Regions from separate parts of the Arthrobacter sp. UKPF54-2 genome, predicted to be linked through region 3. Evidence: riboswitches for the same ligand, from Rfam matches in the RefSeq annotation. Region 3 holds a riboswitch; each other region holds the start of a gene.

Evidence for each region. Region 3 has a riboswitch for S-adenosylmethionine ahead of E7Y32_RS00300 (homoserine O-acetyltransferase). Riboswitches for the same ligand answer to the same signal wherever they lie in the genome.
Region 1: linked by a shared signal. The riboswitch ahead of E7Y32_RS10930 (aminotransferase class V-fold PLP-dependent enzyme) and the one ahead of E7Y32_RS00300 (homoserine O-acetyltransferase) in region 3 are both predicted to bind S-adenosylmethionine.
Region 2: linked by a shared signal. The riboswitch ahead of E7Y32_RS06545 (DUF1737 domain-containing protein) and the one ahead of E7Y32_RS00300 (homoserine O-acetyltransferase) in region 3 are both predicted to bind S-adenosylmethionine.

What each region holds. Positions count from the first base shown of each region.
Region 1 covers NZ_CP040174.1:2,373,405-2,378,617, reverse strand. The annotation lists gene E7Y32_RS10940 (ribosome small subunit-dependent GTPase A) at 1-549, shown strand, start outside; gene hisN (histidinol-phosphatase) at 631-1,443, shown strand; SAM riboswitch class IV at 1,533-1,646, shown strand; gene E7Y32_RS10930 (aminotransferase class V-fold PLP-dependent enzyme) at 1,681-3,072, shown strand; gene E7Y32_RS10925 (class I SAM-dependent methyltransferase) at 3,170-3,928, shown strand; gene E7Y32_RS10920 (Nramp family divalent metal transporter) at 4,035-5,213, shown strand, end outside.
Region 2 covers NZ_CP040174.1:1,444,868-1,450,080, forward strand. The annotation lists gene E7Y32_RS06530 (glutamate--cysteine ligase) at 1-414, shown strand, start outside; gene E7Y32_RS06535 (O-succinylhomoserine sulfhydrylase) at 411-1,619, opposite strand; gene E7Y32_RS06540 (rhodanese-like domain-containing protein) at 1,620-2,030, opposite strand; gene E7Y32_RS06545 (DUF1737 domain-containing protein) at 2,027-2,311, opposite strand; SAM riboswitch class IV at 2,349-2,462, opposite strand; gene E7Y32_RS06550 (aminodeoxychorismate lyase) at 2,548-3,504, opposite strand; gene cls (cardiolipin synthase) at 3,598-5,073, shown strand; gene pabB (aminodeoxychorismate synthase component I) at 5,115-5,213, opposite strand, start outside.
Region 3 covers NZ_CP040174.1:58,413-63,625, forward strand. The annotation lists gene E7Y32_RS00290 (LysR family transcriptional regulator) at 75-974, shown strand; gene E7Y32_RS00295 (MFS transporter) at 1,085-2,467, opposite strand; gene E7Y32_RS00300 (homoserine O-acetyltransferase) at 2,638-3,771, opposite strand; SAM riboswitch class IV at 3,783-3,898, opposite strand; gene E7Y32_RS00305 (bifunctional o-acetylhomoserine/o-acetylserine sulfhydrylase) at 4,081-5,213, opposite strand, start outside.

The sequences.
Region 1 (5,213 bases), 1.2 Mb from region 3:
GCGGATTCGGCGGCCTCCGGCATCGACGCCCGGTCCGATGACGGGCTCTCCGCCCGGCTGGACAAGGCCGCTGTCTCCGAGCTCCGCGCCCACCTCGACGGCAAAGTCACCGTGATGCTCGGCCACTCCGGCGTCGGAAAATCCACCATGGTCAACGCCCTGACCGGGGCCGAACGCGCCACCGGCGGGGTCAACGCCGTCACCGGCCGCGGCCGCCACACCTCCTCCTCCGCGCTGGCGCTGAAAGTCAACGGCGCGCCCGCCGGCAGCTGGATCATCGACACCCCCGGAATCCGGTCGTTCGGCCTGGCCCACGTGGACCCGGACCGGATCCTGCGGTCCTTCCCCGACCTGGCGCCCGGCACCGAAGACTGCGACCGCGGCTGCAAACATGACTCCGCCGCCGTCAACTGCGGGGTGGACGCCTGGGTGCAGGGCGGCCACGCCGGCCCGTCCGGCCCGGCCCGGCTCGCGTCGCTGCGCCGGCTGCTCGGCACCGACCCCCGGCTTGAGGCGCAGGAAACCAAGGAACTCGGCAGCGTCTCCTAGCGGGCCTCCTGACAGGGCCTCCTCGGCGGGCGGCGACGTGGCCTCCCGGTCTCCGGCGGGTTTTGCCGGTAGCTTGGAACCATGAGCCAACCCGCTTCGAGCTACAACGATGACCTGCGCCTTGCCCATGTACTGGCAGATTCCGTAGATTCCCAGACCATGAGCCGCTTCAAGGCGCTCGACCTTCGGATCGAGACGAAGCCGGACCTGACCCCCGTCACCGACGCCGACAAGGCCGCCGAGGAATCCATCCGCGGCCAGCTGTCCCGTTCCCGCCCGCGCGATGCCGTCCTCGGCGAGGAATTCGGCAGCACCGGCCACGGCTCCCGCCGCTGGATCATCGATCCGATCGACGGCACCAAGAACTTCGTCCGCGGCGTCCCCGTCTGGGCCACCCTGATCGCCCTCGTCGACGAGGGCGAGCCCGTGGTCGGCGTCGTCAGCGCCCCCGCCCTGGGCAAGCGCTGGTGGGCGGCCAAGGGCGCCGGGGCCTACACGGGCCGTTCCCTGGCCGCGGCCACCCGGCTGAAAGTCTCCAACGTCTCCCAGCTCTCGGACGCGTCCCTGTCCTACTCTTCCCTGGGCGGCTGGAAGCAGCGTGGCAACCTGGACGAGTTCCTCGGCCTCACCGAGGAAGTCTGGCGCACGCGCGCCTACGGCGACTTCTGGTCCTACTGCCTGGTGGCCGAAGGCGCCGTCGACATCGCCTGCGAGCCGGAACTCAACCTCTACGACATGGCAGCGCTGGTGCCGATCGTCACCGAAGCCGGCGGCCGCTTCACCTCGCTGGAGGGCGAGGACGGCCCCTTCGGCGGCAACGCCCTGGCCACCAACTCGATCCTGCACTCGGAAGTCCTCAAGCGCCTCAACCCGGACCTCGACGACCTGCTCTAGGCGCTCCCGCTCCAGGCCGGCCGTAACACTGCGCTTCATATTCCGGCCTCCCTTTTCGGTGCGGAGGGCCATGTCCTAGGCTCGAAGCAGGTCACGAGTGCCAGCGCGAAACCCCGGTTTGCTGGCCGGCAACCCTCCATTCGCGGCGGGGTGCCCCGGGTGACGACCTGGCCGGTCCGGAGCGGACCCGGCAAGCGCGGATCCCCTGTGAGCGGGGTCCTTTCCGAGCGAGGTCCCATGACGACTGCCACCACCCCTGCCCGTCCCGCCGTTGCTGCCCGCCGGCCGCTGTCCGCGGTCTCCGGCGCCGAAATCCTTGCCCCGCTGATCCAGGGCGGCCACGTCCGCTACGCCAACCTGGACTACGGCGCCTCCGCCCCGGCGCTGTCCGTGGTCTCCGCCTACCTGAACGAGATCCTGCCCTACTACGCCAGCGTCCACCGCGGCGCCGGCTACGCCTCCCAGCTCAGCACCTCGGTCTACGAAAACGCCCGGAACATCGTCCGCGGCTTCGTCGGCGGCCGCCCGGACGACTCGGTGATCTTCACCCGGAACACCACCGACTCGCTGAACCTGCTCGCCGGCTGCCTACCCGTCGCCAGGGGCCGGCACACCGGCGAGGTGCTGTACCTCGACATCGAGCACCACGCCAACCTGCTGCCCTGGCAAAACGTCCCGCACCGCAGCGTCGTCGCCGCCCGCACCCTGGCCGGCACGCTGGCGCGGCTGCGGGAGGAACTCGCCCACGGCGGCGTGAGCCTGCTCGCCGTCACCGGCGCCTCCAACGTCACCGGCGAAATCCTGCCGATCCGTGAACTCACCGCACTAGCGCACGAATACGGCGCCCGGATCGCCGTCGACGCCGCCCAGCTGGCCCCGCACCGCCGCATCGACATCACCGCGGACGACGTCGACTACCTCGCCTTCTCCGGGCACAAGCTCTACGCCCCCTTCGGTGCCGGCGTGCTGGTCGGCCGCCCTGACTGGCTCGACGCCGGCACACCGCACCTCGCCGGGGGCGGCGCCGTGCGGGACGCCCGGCTCGACGCGGTCAGCTGGACCACCGGCCCGGCCCGCCACGAGGGCGGTTCCCCCAACGTCTTGGGCGCCGCCGCGCTGGCCCGCGCCACCGAAGTCATCGCCGCCCTCGACGAGCAGCAGTGGCATGCCCACGAGGACGCCATCCGGTCCTTCCTCGTCGAAGGACTTGAGCGGATCGACGGCGTGAGCGTCCACCACATCTTCGAGGACACGGCCCGCGGCGAGGGTCCGGGCACGATCGGCGTCGTGAACTTCTCGGTTGCGGGCTACGACGCCGGCCTGGTCGCCGCGTACCTGTCCGCCGAGCACGGCATCGGCCTGCGCGACGGCCGCTTCTGCGCGCACCCGCTGCTGAAGCGCCTCGGCCTGCCCGCCGGCTCGCTCCGCGCCAGCTTCGGCCTCGGCTCCCGGCTCGACGACGCGCAGCGGCTGCTCGCCGGACTCCAGAAACTGCGGCGCAGCGGCCTGGGCTGGGACTACGTTGTGGACGCCGGCCGCTGGGTCCCGGCCAACGACACCCGCAGCTACCCGCACTGGGCGCCCAACACGCCGGGCACCGCCGGCGCCGCCCCCTGCACCCTGGACTAGCGTCCGGTTCGTCATCGAGGGCCAGCCGGGAGGCCCGCCGCGGCCCCGTGCGGTAAATTCGGTAGGTACACACCACAGCTGCCGAAGGAGATCGTACGTGGCACGCGGGGGCCCCAAACTGCAGCACCACCGGCGGCAGGAGCTCGGCCAGAGCTTCCAGGACGGCGGCGAGCACTACGACCGGGTCCGGCCCGGCTACCCGGCGGATTCCGCCGACTGGCTGATCCCCGCCGGCGCCCGCGACGCGGCGGACCTGGGCGCAGGGACCGGCAAATTCACCGCGCTGCTGGTCGAACGGGGGCTCCAGACCGTGGCCGTGGATCCGTCCCCGGACATGCTCGAACAGCTGCGCCGGGCCTTGCCGGACGTCACCGCCGTCGAGGGGGCGGCAGAACACACGTCCCTGGCACCGGAGGCCTTTGACCTGGTCACGGTCGCCCAGGCCTGGCACTGGTGCGATCCACTGCTGGCCAGCACCGAGGCGGCGCGGATCCTGCGCCCGCACGGGGTGCTGGGCCTGATCTGGAACCAGCTCGACACCTCCGTGCCCTGGGTGCACCGGCTCTCCCGGATCATGCACGCCGGGGACGTCCACAAACCCGACTTCACGCCGCCCCTGGGGCCCGAATTCACCGGGCTGGAGAGCCACCTCACCCGCTGGGAGGATCCGGTGGGTACGCAGGACATCATGGAACTGGCCAAGTCCCGCAGCTACTACCTGCGGGCCGGCGGGGCCACCCGGGCCAAAGTGCTCGGCAACCTCGACTGGTACCTCCACGAACACCTCGGGCACACCGACGGCGAGGTCCTGCGGCTCCCGTATCTGACCCAAAGCTGGCGCGCCACCAAAGCCTGACGCCGCATTGCACCGCACGCCCACCCCCGCCTATGATTTCGGTGAGCCTAACTTTTAAGTGCAGGTACCAATAACTTCGTCGAGCAGAACTTCAAGGGAGCGCGCAGTGCTGGACGTCACCGGAGCCAACCCCCGCCCCGGGGCTCCGCCGCCTGCCCGCAAGGTCAGAGGCGGGCGCCGCGCTCTGCTCGGCCTGCTGGGCCCGGCCTTCGTGGCGGCCATCGCCTACGTCGATCCCGGCAACGTGGCCGCCAACCTCACCGCCGGCGCGCAGTACGGCTACCTCCTGGTCTGGGTCCTCGTCGCCGCCAACGTTATGGCCGTGCTGGTCCAGTACCAGTCCGCCAAACTCGGCATCGTCACGGGCAAAAGCCTGCCGGAAGTCCTGGGCGAACGGCTCCGGCCGCTCTGGCGCCGCGCCTTTTGGGTCCAGGCCGAAATCGTGGCGGCGGCCACCGATCTCGCCGAAGTGGTGGGCGGCGCGATCGCGCTGTACCTGCTCTTTGGCCTCCCGCTCCCCCTCGGCGCGGTGATTGTGGGCGGCATGTCGATGGCCCTGCTCGCCGTGCAAAGCCGCAACCAGCAGCGGCCTTTTGAATTCGTGATCATCTTCCTCCTCGGCATCATTACCGTGGGATTCCTGGCCGGCCTCGTCGTCAGCCCGCCCGACCCCGGCGGCGTGGTGGCCGGGCTGGTGCCCGGCTTCCAGGGTCCCGACACCGTGCTGCTGGCCGCCAGCATGCTCGGCGCCACCGTCATGCCGCACGCCATCTACGTGCACTCGGCGCTCTCCCGCGACCGGCACCGCCCCAACCCGCACCTCCATGTCCCACCCCACGCCGTCGCGCGGCTGGTCAAGGCCACCCGCTGGGACGTCGTCGCGGCGCTGGCCGTCGCCGGCATCGTCAACATCGGCATGCTGCTGCTGGCCGCGTCGACCCTCGGCGGCGAGGACGGGACGGACACGATCGAGGGCGCCCACGCCGCCATCACCGCCAACCTCGGCCCGGTGGTCGGTGTGGTCTTCGCCGTCGGCCTGCTCGCCTCCGGTTTGGCCTCCACCTCGGTGGGCTGCTACGCCGGCGGGTCCATCATGCAGGGTCTGCTCAAGATCCGGATTCCGCTGATGACCCGCCGCGTGCTCACCCTGATCCCGGCGGTTGTGCTGCTGAGTGTCAGCTTTGACCCCACCTGGGGCCTGGTGCTCAGCCAGGTGGTGCTCAGCTTCGGGATCCCGTTCGTCCTGGTCCCGCTCGTTGTCCTGACCAGCAGCAAAACCCTGATG
Region 2 (5,213 bases), 1.4 Mb from region 3:
TGGGACGACGGCGTCGACCCCGCCCCGGTGCCGACGCTGCTGCTGCGGATGGCCGCCTGGCAGGCCAGCAACTGCGGGCTGCGCGGGCAGCTGCTGGACTTCGGAACCTTCACCCCCGCCCCGGCCGCCGAGGTGGTGCATGCCCTGGTGGACTTCCTGGCCCCCGTGCTGGCGGAGCAGGGCGAACTGGACCTGGCGCGCCGCGGTGTCAACCGGATCCTGGCGGACGGCACGGGGTCGGAGCAACAGCGGCAGGCGCTCAGCGCCCCGGGCCGGGAGACCCCCGCCGACGACGCCGGGCTGGCCGCCGTCGTCGCCCACGCGGTGCGGGTCTCCACACGCGGCGCGGAGACTGAGGAGATGGAGGGCGCGGCGGAACCGGCCCCCACACTGTCCCGGGTCCGCCGGAGCTAAACCTGCTTGAGTGCGTGCCCGAGGTCCAGGATCAGGTCCTCCACGTCTTCCAGGCCCACCGACAACCGCACCACGCCGTCGCTCAGCCCGATCGCCGCGCGGCCCTCCGGGCCCATGGCACGGTGCGTCGTGGTGGCCGGATGGGTGATCAGCGACTTGGAGTCGCCCAGGTTGTTGGAGATGTCGATGATCCTCAGCGCGTCCAGCAGCGCGAAGGCGGCCTCTTTCGCCGAACGCCCCGGGGAGGGGGACAGCTCGAAGGTCAGCACGGTGCCGCCGGCCTTCATCTGCCGGGCGGCGAGTTCGTGCTGCGGGTGGGAGGGCAGCAGCGGGTACTTGACCCAGCTGACCGCGGGCTGCTCCTCAAGCCAGCCGGCCAGCCGCAGCGCGGAGGCGGAGGAGTGGTTCACCCGAAGGCCCATGGTCTCCAGGCCCTTGGTGAGTACCCAGGCGTTGAAGGCGGAGAGTGCCGGTCCGGTGTGGCGCATCAGCTGCTTGACCGGGCCCTCGATGAACTCTTTGGTGCCCAGGATCGCGCCGCCGAGCACCCGGCCCTGGCCGTCGATGTGTTTGGTGCCGGAGTAGACGATCACGTCCGCGCCGAGGTCGCCGCAGCGCTGCAGCAGCGGGGTGGCAAAAACATTGTCGACGACGACCGTCGCGCCGGCGGCGTGGGCCAGCCCGCTCACCGCGGCGATGTCCACGATTTCCTGCATCGGGTTCGAGGGGGATTCGAAGAAGACCGCCGTCGTCGGCTCCGAGAGCGCGGCGCGCCACTGCTCCAGGTCCGGGCCGTCGACAAAGACGGTCTCCACACCCCAGCGGGGAAGGATCTCGTTGAGGATCACAAAACAGGAGCCGAACAGCGAGCGGGCCGCGACCACCCGGTCGCCGGCGGCCAGCAGCGCCCCGAGCGCGGTGAACACCGCGGACATGCCCGAGGCGGTCGCGAAGCATGCCTCGGTGCCCTCGAGCAGCCGGAGCCGCTCCTGGAACGTGGCCACCGAGGGGTTGCCGTAGCGGGAGTAGACAAAGCGCTCGTCCTCGCCGGTGAAGGCACGCTCCGCCGCTGCCGCGGATTCGTAGACGAAGCCGGAGTTCAGGAAGATCGGCTCGGTGGTCTCCTGGAAACCGGTGCGGTCCAGCCCGCCGCGGACGGCCTGGGTATCCGGGCTCCAGCCCTGGGCGTCGGGATTGAAGCCCACTTAGTGCTTTCCGGGGTTGGTGGGGAGGCCGCGGTTCTTCCAGCCATTCACGGTGCGGGCGCCGGAGGCGTCCGGTTCGCCCTCGAAGCCCTCCAGGACGTTGTAGGCGGTGAAGCCGGCGGCCGTGGCGGCGGTGGCTGCCGCCACGGAACGCGCGCCGGAGCGGCACAGGAAGATGAGGTCGGCGCCGTCGTGGTCCGGTAGTTGCGCCCGCAGCTGGTCCAGGAACTGCCGGTTGGGGTACCCACCGGCCAACGTCCACTGGATGAACAGCGGCTCCCGGCGTCCGCCCGCGGTGTCGGGGACGCCAATGTGCGCCCACTCGCCCTCGGTCCGGACGTCCACCAGGACAGCGCCGGCCGCAAGCCGTTCCCAGGCCTCCTGCGGGGTCAAGTCTCCGGCGTAGCTCACGCGTGGCCTTCGCCCTCGAACTCGACGGCGTCGAGTTCGTCCACGGCGTTCGCGACGGCCGCGTCGGCGCTGGCGATCGCGGCGGGCAGCACCACGGCCTGCGCCACAATGACGGTGCTGCCGTTGAAGGTGGCGGAGGGGCTGCCATGCAGGACGTAGCCTTCGGCCAGCGCGGCGGACACGCGCTCGCAAAAGGCGCGGTCGTCGGGGCCCGTGAACAGGCGGTAAGCCAGCTTCTCCTCGGCGCCGGCGGGGGACGATGCGGTTGCTGTATCAGGCACAGCGGGGGCGGACGCGTCAGGCACGACGGATCTCCTTCTTTCACGCTTGCAGCTCGAATTTCGATATGCCGAGTATTCACCTGAGGCACCCCGCCGCGAAAGGGAGGGTTGCCGACCGGCCAGTCAGGGCTTGGCGCCGGGTCTCATTACTCACCAAAAACGTAACACCCGCGACGCCGGCCCGCAGAGCCGCCGTCGTCATGTTAAGTAACCGGACCCGCGCCGGCGCCTGGACCTTACTCGATCGTGGCGTACAGCGCGTTCAGCTCGGCCGTCAGCTGCCGGCGCAGTTCGGGTGTTCCGATTTCCTTGCCGTCGATGTGGTTTACCGGCGCAAGGAGCCGGATGCTGGAGATGAGCCACACGGCGTCGGCGTCGTAGAGGTCGGCGGGTACCAGCGGGCCGTAGCCCAGTTCCCAGCCGGCGGCCTTGGCCGCGGTGAACAGGGCGCCCTGCGAGGTGCCGGGAAGGATGCCGCTGTCCAGCTGCGGGGTGATCAGCCGGCGCACGGTGCGGACCCCGCCCGCGCCGTCGTCGGAAGTCTCCAGGTGCGCCAGCAGGACGGTCGACGTCGGGCCCTCCAGCACCCTGCCGTCGGCGGAGGTGAAGATGACGTCGTCCGCGCCCTGGTGGTGGGCGTAGCGGAGCGCCGCCATGTTCACGGCGTAGGACAGGGTCTTGGCGCCCAGCAGCAGCCACGGCGCGCGTTCGCCGACCTCGCTGTCATAGCCGCGGTCGAGCAGGAGGACGTCGATGCCGCTCTCGCGCTGCTGGCGCCCGGCGGCCGGGGGCGGGGAGGCCTGGACCCAGCAGGTGGGGGTGGCGGCGCCTTCGACGCCGCGGGTGGCGAGGAGTTTCACCACCAGTTCGTCTGTCCCGTCGGCGTCGCCGCCGGACCGGCTGCGGAACTCGCTGATCGCGGTCCCGATCGCGCGGCGCCAGGCGTCCTCGGCCGGGATTTCCAGCTCCAGTGCCCGGGCGGAGCCGGCCAGCCGGCTCAGGTGGGCCTGCAGCTTCCGCGGCGTACCGCCCACCGCCAGCAGCGACTCGAAGACGCCGTCGCCGCGGGTGGCCCCTTGGTCCGTGGCCATCAGTTGCGGCCGGGACGAGTCGGCGATCCGGCCGTTCTCGTGCGCGGGATCGAGGAACACCAGCACCGTGGCGGGGGCGGGAACAGAGGCGGAGGCAGTCATGCCTTCAGCTTAGTGCGGCCCGCGGCGGGATAAGCTGTGCGGGTTGCCCGTTCCGGAACTGTTCCGCGGGTCTGGAGCTTGAGGGGTACGCCTGTGCTGTGGCCGTTTCCGCTGACCGGGATATTGCCGTCCTGGGTGATTCTGATCCTGACGGTGATTGATCTCGTCATCCGTGTGCTGGCGTTGGGCATCATTCCCGGCAACCGCCGGCCCACCACCGCGATGGCCTGGCTGCTGGGCATCTTCTTTGTGCCGGCCCTTGGCCTGGTGCTGTTCCTGCTGTTCGGCAACTTCCGGCTCTCCCGCCGCCGCCGCGCGCAGCAGGAGGCGGTGAACACGCGGGTGCGGGCCGGGACCTCGGCCTTGGCCGCCGCTGAAAGCAACTATGACGGGCCCGAGTGGGTGGCGTCCGCCGCGGAACTGAACAAGACCCTCGGCTCGCTGCCGATGGTGGACGGCAACAGCGTGGAGCTGCTGCCCGGCTACCCGGATTCCATCAAGGCAATGGCCGCGGCGGTCCGGGAGGCCAAATCGTTCGTCAACGCCGAGTTCTACATCATGAGCTCGGACCACGTCACCGACGATCTGCTGACGGCCCTGGAGGACGCCGCCGAGCGCGGCGTCGAGGTCCGGATCCTGTTCGACCACCTTGGCACGTTGCGCATCAAGGGGTACCGCAAGCTGATTGCACGGCTCGAGGCGAGCAAAATCCGCTGGCGGCCCATGCTGCCGCTGCGGCCGGTGCACGGCCAGTGGCGCCGGCCCGATCTGCGCAACCACCGCAAAATCATGGTGATCGACGGCGAGGTGGCCTTCACCGGATCGCAGAACCTGATCGAACCGTCCTACAACAACCCGAAGCACCGCAAGGTGGGCCGCGAGTGGGTCGAGCTGATGACCTGCATGCGCGGCCAGATCGTCACCACCCTCAACGTGGTGTTCGCCACCGACTGGCTCAGTGAGACGGATGAGTCGCTGGAACACCAGCTGGCCCACCAGCCCGAATCCGCCCCGGGCCATGTCACCGCCCAGGTGGTGCCCAGCGGCCCGGGGTTCATCACCGAGAACAACCTGCGGCTGTTCAACACGCTGATCTACTCGGCGCAGCACAAGCTCTCGATCTGCAGCCCGTACTTTGTCCCGGACGACTCGCTGCTCTACGCGGTGACGACGGCAGCCCAGCGCGGGGTCGACGTCGAACTGTTCGTTTCGGAGAAGGGTGACCAGTTCCTGGTCCACCACGCCCAGCAGTCCTACTATGAGGCGCTGCTGGAGGCCGGGGTGCGGATCTACCTCTACAAGGCGCCTTTTGTGCTGCACGCCAAGCACTTCACGGTGGACGACGAGGTGGCCGTGCTGGGCTCGAGCAACATGGACATGCGCTCGTTCTCGCTCAACCTTGAGGTCTCCGTGATGCTGCTCGGCGAGGACATCGTGCAGCGGATCCGCGCCGTGGAGGACACCTACCGGGGCATTTCGCGCGAGCTCAAGCTCGAGGAATGGGTCAAGCGGCCAATGGGCGTCAAGTACGTGGACAATGTCGCCCGGCTCACGGCCACCCTGCAGTAACCCGCCGCGGCCCCGGTGCGGCCTCAGGCTTAGGCATGCACCTAGCCCGGGGGGAACTCAGCGCCGAGCGCCGAAAGAACCCCGAAGGCCTTGGTCCTGATCTCCTCGTACTCTTCCTGCGGGGAGGAATCTGCGGTGAT
Region 3 (5,213 bases):
TACAGTGCAATCAAGGGGAAAAAGTGAAGATGGCATGTGCATCAATGCACATCGACGAAAGGCCAGCGGTGGACTTGAAACGGCTTCCCAGCCCGGACGACCTGCTGATCCTGCTGACGGTGGCACGGCTCGGCCGATTCAACGCCGTCGCGGAGACCCTCGGCACCACGCACACCACCATCTCGCGCCGGATCCTCGCCCTGGACAAACAGCTTGGCGGCCGGACGCTGGAGCGCAGCCCGCACGGCTGGGAGCTCACCGAGCTGGGGTCCCAGGCGGTGGCGGCCGCGGAGGCCATCGAGGGGACCCTGGGCGCACTGTCCGGCCGGATCGCCCGATCGGAGGACGTGCTCTCCGGCCTGGTCCGGATCAGCACGCCGGACGGCTTCGGCGCCGAATTCGTCGCCCCGGCTCTGGTCCGGCTTCAGCAGCAGCATCCCCTGCTGAACGTGGAGATGCTCAGTGCCACCCGCAAGGTCAGCCAGAACCGCTCCGGCGTGGACCTGGAGGTGGTGGTGGGCAACCTGGAGGTCAGCAACGCGCAGACCATCTTCCTGTCCAACTACTTCCTGCGGCTTTACGCCAGCCCGCAGTACTCGGAGGAGCACGGGCTGCCGGAAACGCTCGACGACGTCCGGCGGCACGGCTTTGTCTCCTACGTCGAGTCGGCGCTGCAGGTCGCGGAGCTGGGCCACCGCTCCACCCAGCTGCCGATGCCGCGCTCCAGCTTCCAGGCCACGAGTATCTTCGCCCAGCTCGAGGCCGTCCGCCGAGCTGCCGGGATCGGGCTGCTGCCGAACTTCCTCGTCGTCGGTAAACCCGGGTTCGTGCCGGTCCTGCCGGACGACTTCCAGCGGCAGCTGCCGATCTGGGCCGTGGCGAGGGCCGAATCACTGCGCTCCGCGCCGGTGCAGGCAGTGCTGGCAGCTGTCCGGGCCGAGATCGTCGAACGCCAGGACGTGCTGGCCGGCTGAGCCGGGGTGGCGGTCAAACGTCGAGCGTCCCCCGCCACTACGACAGCAGCCCCCGTCTCCGCAGGGCGGGGACGGGGGCTGCCGTGGTTAGCGACTCGTGAAGTTGCCCGCTACTTCTTGCCTGCGGCAAGGAGGTCGGCAGTGCCCTGGGCGTCGGCGGCGTCGACGTCGTGCAGGGAGATTCCGCGGGTTTCCTTCAGGAAGTAGACCGCCACCATGGTGACCACACAGGCACCGAGCAGGTAGATGGCCACCGGGACGGAGGACTTGTACTGGCCCAGGAGGGCGACGGCGATGATCGGGGCAAGCGAACCGGCCACGATCGAGGTCACCTGGTAGCCGAGCGAGACGCCGGAGTAACGCATCCGGGTCGGGAACATCTCGGCCATGATGGCCGGCTGTCCGGCGTACATCAGGGAGTGGAACAGCAAGCCGATGGTGATGGCCGCGAGGATGACGAGGTCATTCTTGGTGTCCATCATCGGGAAGGCGAAGAAGCCCCACGTGGCGCCCAGGACGGCGCCGGCCATGTAGACGGGCTTGCGGCCCAGGTTATCGGAGAGCTTGCCGACGAACGGGATGACGGCGAAGTGGATGAAGTGCGCCACGAGCAGCAGCAGCAGGATCCGGGAGGTGTCCGTCTGGACGATGACCTTGAGGTACGTGATGGAGAAGGTGACCACCAGGTAGTACAGGATGTTCTCCGCGAAGCGCAGGCCCATGGCGGTGAAGACGCCGCGGGGGTAGCGGCGGAAGACTTCGCCGACGCCGTAGCCCTTCTTCTCAACGGTGACTTCCTTCTGTGCCTCGAGGAAGATCGGGGCGTCCTGGACCTTGGTGCGGATGTAGTAGCCGACGAGCACGATCACGGCGGAGAGCCAGAAGGCGACGCGCCAGCCCCAGCCGAGGAAGTCGGCGGAGGACAGCGTGGCGGAGAGCGTGAACAGCACACCCGTTGCCAGCAGGTTGCCCAGCGGGACGGCGGACTGCGGCCACGCGGCCCAGAAGCCGCGGGACTTGCTGGGGCTGTGTTCTGCGACGAGGAGGACTGCGCCGCCCCATTCACCGCCCACGGCGAAACCCTGGGCGAAGCGCAGGAAGACCAGCAGGGCCGGAGCCCAGTAGCCGATCTGCTGGAAAGTCGGGAGGCAGCCCATCAGGAAGGTGGAGACACCGACCAGGATGATGCTCAGCTGGAGCAGCTGCTTGCGGCCGAACTTGTCACCGAAGTGGCCGAACACGATGCCGCCGATTGGGCGGGCCACGAAGCCGACAGCGTAGGTGAGGAAGGCTGCAATGATGCCGTCCAGTTCGGTGCCGGAGTTGGGGAAGAATGCCTTGCCGAAGACGAGGGTCGCCGCGGAGGCGTAGAGGAAGAACTCGTACCACTCGACAACCGTGCCGGCCATGGAGGCCGTTACTACCTTTTTGAGGCCGGACGTCTTGACGTCGGCCCCATCTGCGCGCCGTGCGGCGGCGTTTTCCGTGCTCATGCGAACTCCTTTGGTGTCGCCTTCGACACCCTGTGGACCATTAGGTTGACAACGCGTGTGTGAACTGGGACACACGGCGTCATTCTCCACGAGTATGGCCTCGCGCGGCCGGAGGCTCAACCACTAATCCCGCAGGGCGTGTCTGCAAAAATGCACACAGCCTTCCCCGGCTACGCGAAGAAGTTGCTCCGGAGCTGTTTGCTGAGCTGGCCGATTTCGGTCAGGAAGCCGTCGTGGCCGATCGGAGCCTCGATGATGTGCACCGGAACCTCCCCCGGCAGGGCGCCGGCAAGTTCATGGGACTGGGCCGGGAAGTACAGCCGGTCCGAGTCCACTGCCGCCACGAAAAACTCCGCCGTGGCGCGGGAAACGGCCTGTTCCAGGGTTCCGCGGCCGCGCGTGACGTCGTGGCTCATCAGCGCTTCGGTGATGGCGATATAGCTGTTGGCGTCGAAGCGGCGCACCAGCTTGTTGCCCTGGTGGTCCAGGTAGCTCTCCACCTGGTAGCGGCCCCGGCCCGCCAGCGACCCGGCCTCCAGCGGCGCCTCGGCAGCCTGGGCGTTCCGTCCGAAGCGGCCGTCCAGCTCGGCAGCGGAGCGGTACGTGATGTGGGCGATCCGGCGCGCCAGGGCCAGCCCGGCATCCGGCTCCGGGCCGCCGTAGTAGTCGCCGCCGTTGAAGTTGGGGTCCTGGCGGATGGCGAGGGTCTGGGCCTGCGCGAAGGCGATCTGCTCGGCGGTGCTGCTGGCGCCCACGGAAATGACGGCGCAGCGCCGGACCCGCGCCGGGTAGCTGACCGCCCATTCCAGGGCGCGGGCTCCGCCGAGGGAGCCGCCGAGCACGGCGTACCAGCTGCCGATCCCCAGGGCGTCGGCGAGCCGGGCCTCGGCGGCGGTGCTGTCGCGGAGGGTCACCAGCGGGAAGCGGGAGCCCCAAGGCCGGCCGTCCGGCCCCGGGGTCGAGGGCCCGGTGGAGCCGTAGCAGCCGCCGAGGATGTTGATGGAGACAACAAAGTACTTGTCCGTGTCCACCGGGGCGCCGGGACCGGCCAGCTGCTCCCACCAGCCCGGTTCCTCGCCGGCGCCCCGGGTGACGTGGGTGTCCCCGGTCAAGGCGTGTTCAATCAGGACCGCATTGGAGGCGTCCGCGTTGAGGGTGCCCCAGGTCTCGTAGGCGAGGGTGACCTCCGGCAAGGTGGCCCCGGATTCCAACATCAGGGAGCCGACCGACAGGTACTGCACGGTTCCGTCGGGGACCGCGGGCGTGTTTTCGGGTACTCCCGTGCGGGAGACGGCAATCGTCATGTGGGGACCTAACCTCGCGCTTGCCCGCCGTCAGCAGACCGGCAGGCCAGGTCTTCACCCGGGGCACCCCGCCGCGGAAGGAGGGTTGCCGGCCAGCAAGCCGGGGCTGTCACTGGCACTCATGACCTGCGTTGATTCTACGAAACCCGGGGGCGCAAGCGCGAAGATTATGACGTCCATGTGACAGTCGGATCCCTGCACACCGCAGTTTCCCCACCTTTGAGGGACGTGTACGGCGGGTGGCCGCAAAGTGCCGGCGAGTCCCGGCGTCGTGCCCGCAAAGGTGGGGAGATTCCGGGACGGCGGCGCTCAGGCGTCCTTGGCCGCCCGGAAGCCGGCGTCGAGGTCCGCGATGATGTCGTCAATGTGTTCGAGCCCCACCGACAGCCGCACCAGCCCCGGATTGACGCCGGCCACCGCCTGCTGTTCCGGCGAGAGCTGGCTGTGCGTGGTCGACGCCGGGTGGATCACCAGCGAGCGCACATCGCCGATATTCGCCACGTGGGAATGCAGTTCGAGGGCGTCGACGAAGCGTTTGCCGGCCTCCGCTCCCCCGGCGAGGTTGAAAGCGACGACGGCGCCGGTCCCCTTGGGCCCGTACTTGCGGCCGCGCTCGTACCAGGGGCTGGACGGCAGCCCCGCGTAGGCGACGGATTCGACGTCGTCCCTGGCTTCCAGCCATTCGGCCACCCGGGAGGCGTTGGCGACGTGCCGTTCCACCCGCAGGCTCAGGGTCTCGAGGCCCTGGGCGATGAGGAAGGCATTGAACGGGGACACGGCCGAGCCGAGGTCGCGCAGCAGCTGGACCCTTGCCTTGAGGATGTAGGACAGGTTCGCCCCGAGCGCCCCGTCCGCCCCGAGGTCCGGGGCGTAGACCAGGCCGTTGTAGGTGGGGTCCGGGGTGTTGAAGCCGGGGAAACGTTCCGGGTCCTTGCCGAAGTCGAAGTTGCCGGAGTCCACAATCACGCCGGCGATCGCAGTTCCGTGGCCGCCGAGGTACTTGGTGGCCGAGTGGACCACAATGTCGGCGCCCCACTCGATCGGCCGGATGAGGTACGGGGTGGAGAGGGTGTTGTCCACGATCAGCGGCACCCCGGCCTGATGGGCCACCTGCGCGATGCCCTCGATGTCCAGCACGTCCTGGCGGGGGTTGGAGACCACCTCGCCGAAGAACAGTTTGGTGTTCGGCTGCACGGCATCGCGCCACTGCGCCAGGTTGTCCGGGTCCTCCACGAACGTCACGGAGATGCCGAACTTCTTCAGCGTGTGGGCCAGCAGGTTGTAGGTGCCGCCGTACAGGCTGGGGCTGGCCACGACGTGGTCCCCGGCCTCGGCGATGTTGAGGATCGCGAAGGTCTCCGCAGCCTGGCCGGAGCTGAGCAGGAGCGCGCCGAGGCCGCCTTCGAGGCTCGCGACCCGCTGCTCCACAGCGTCCTGGGTGG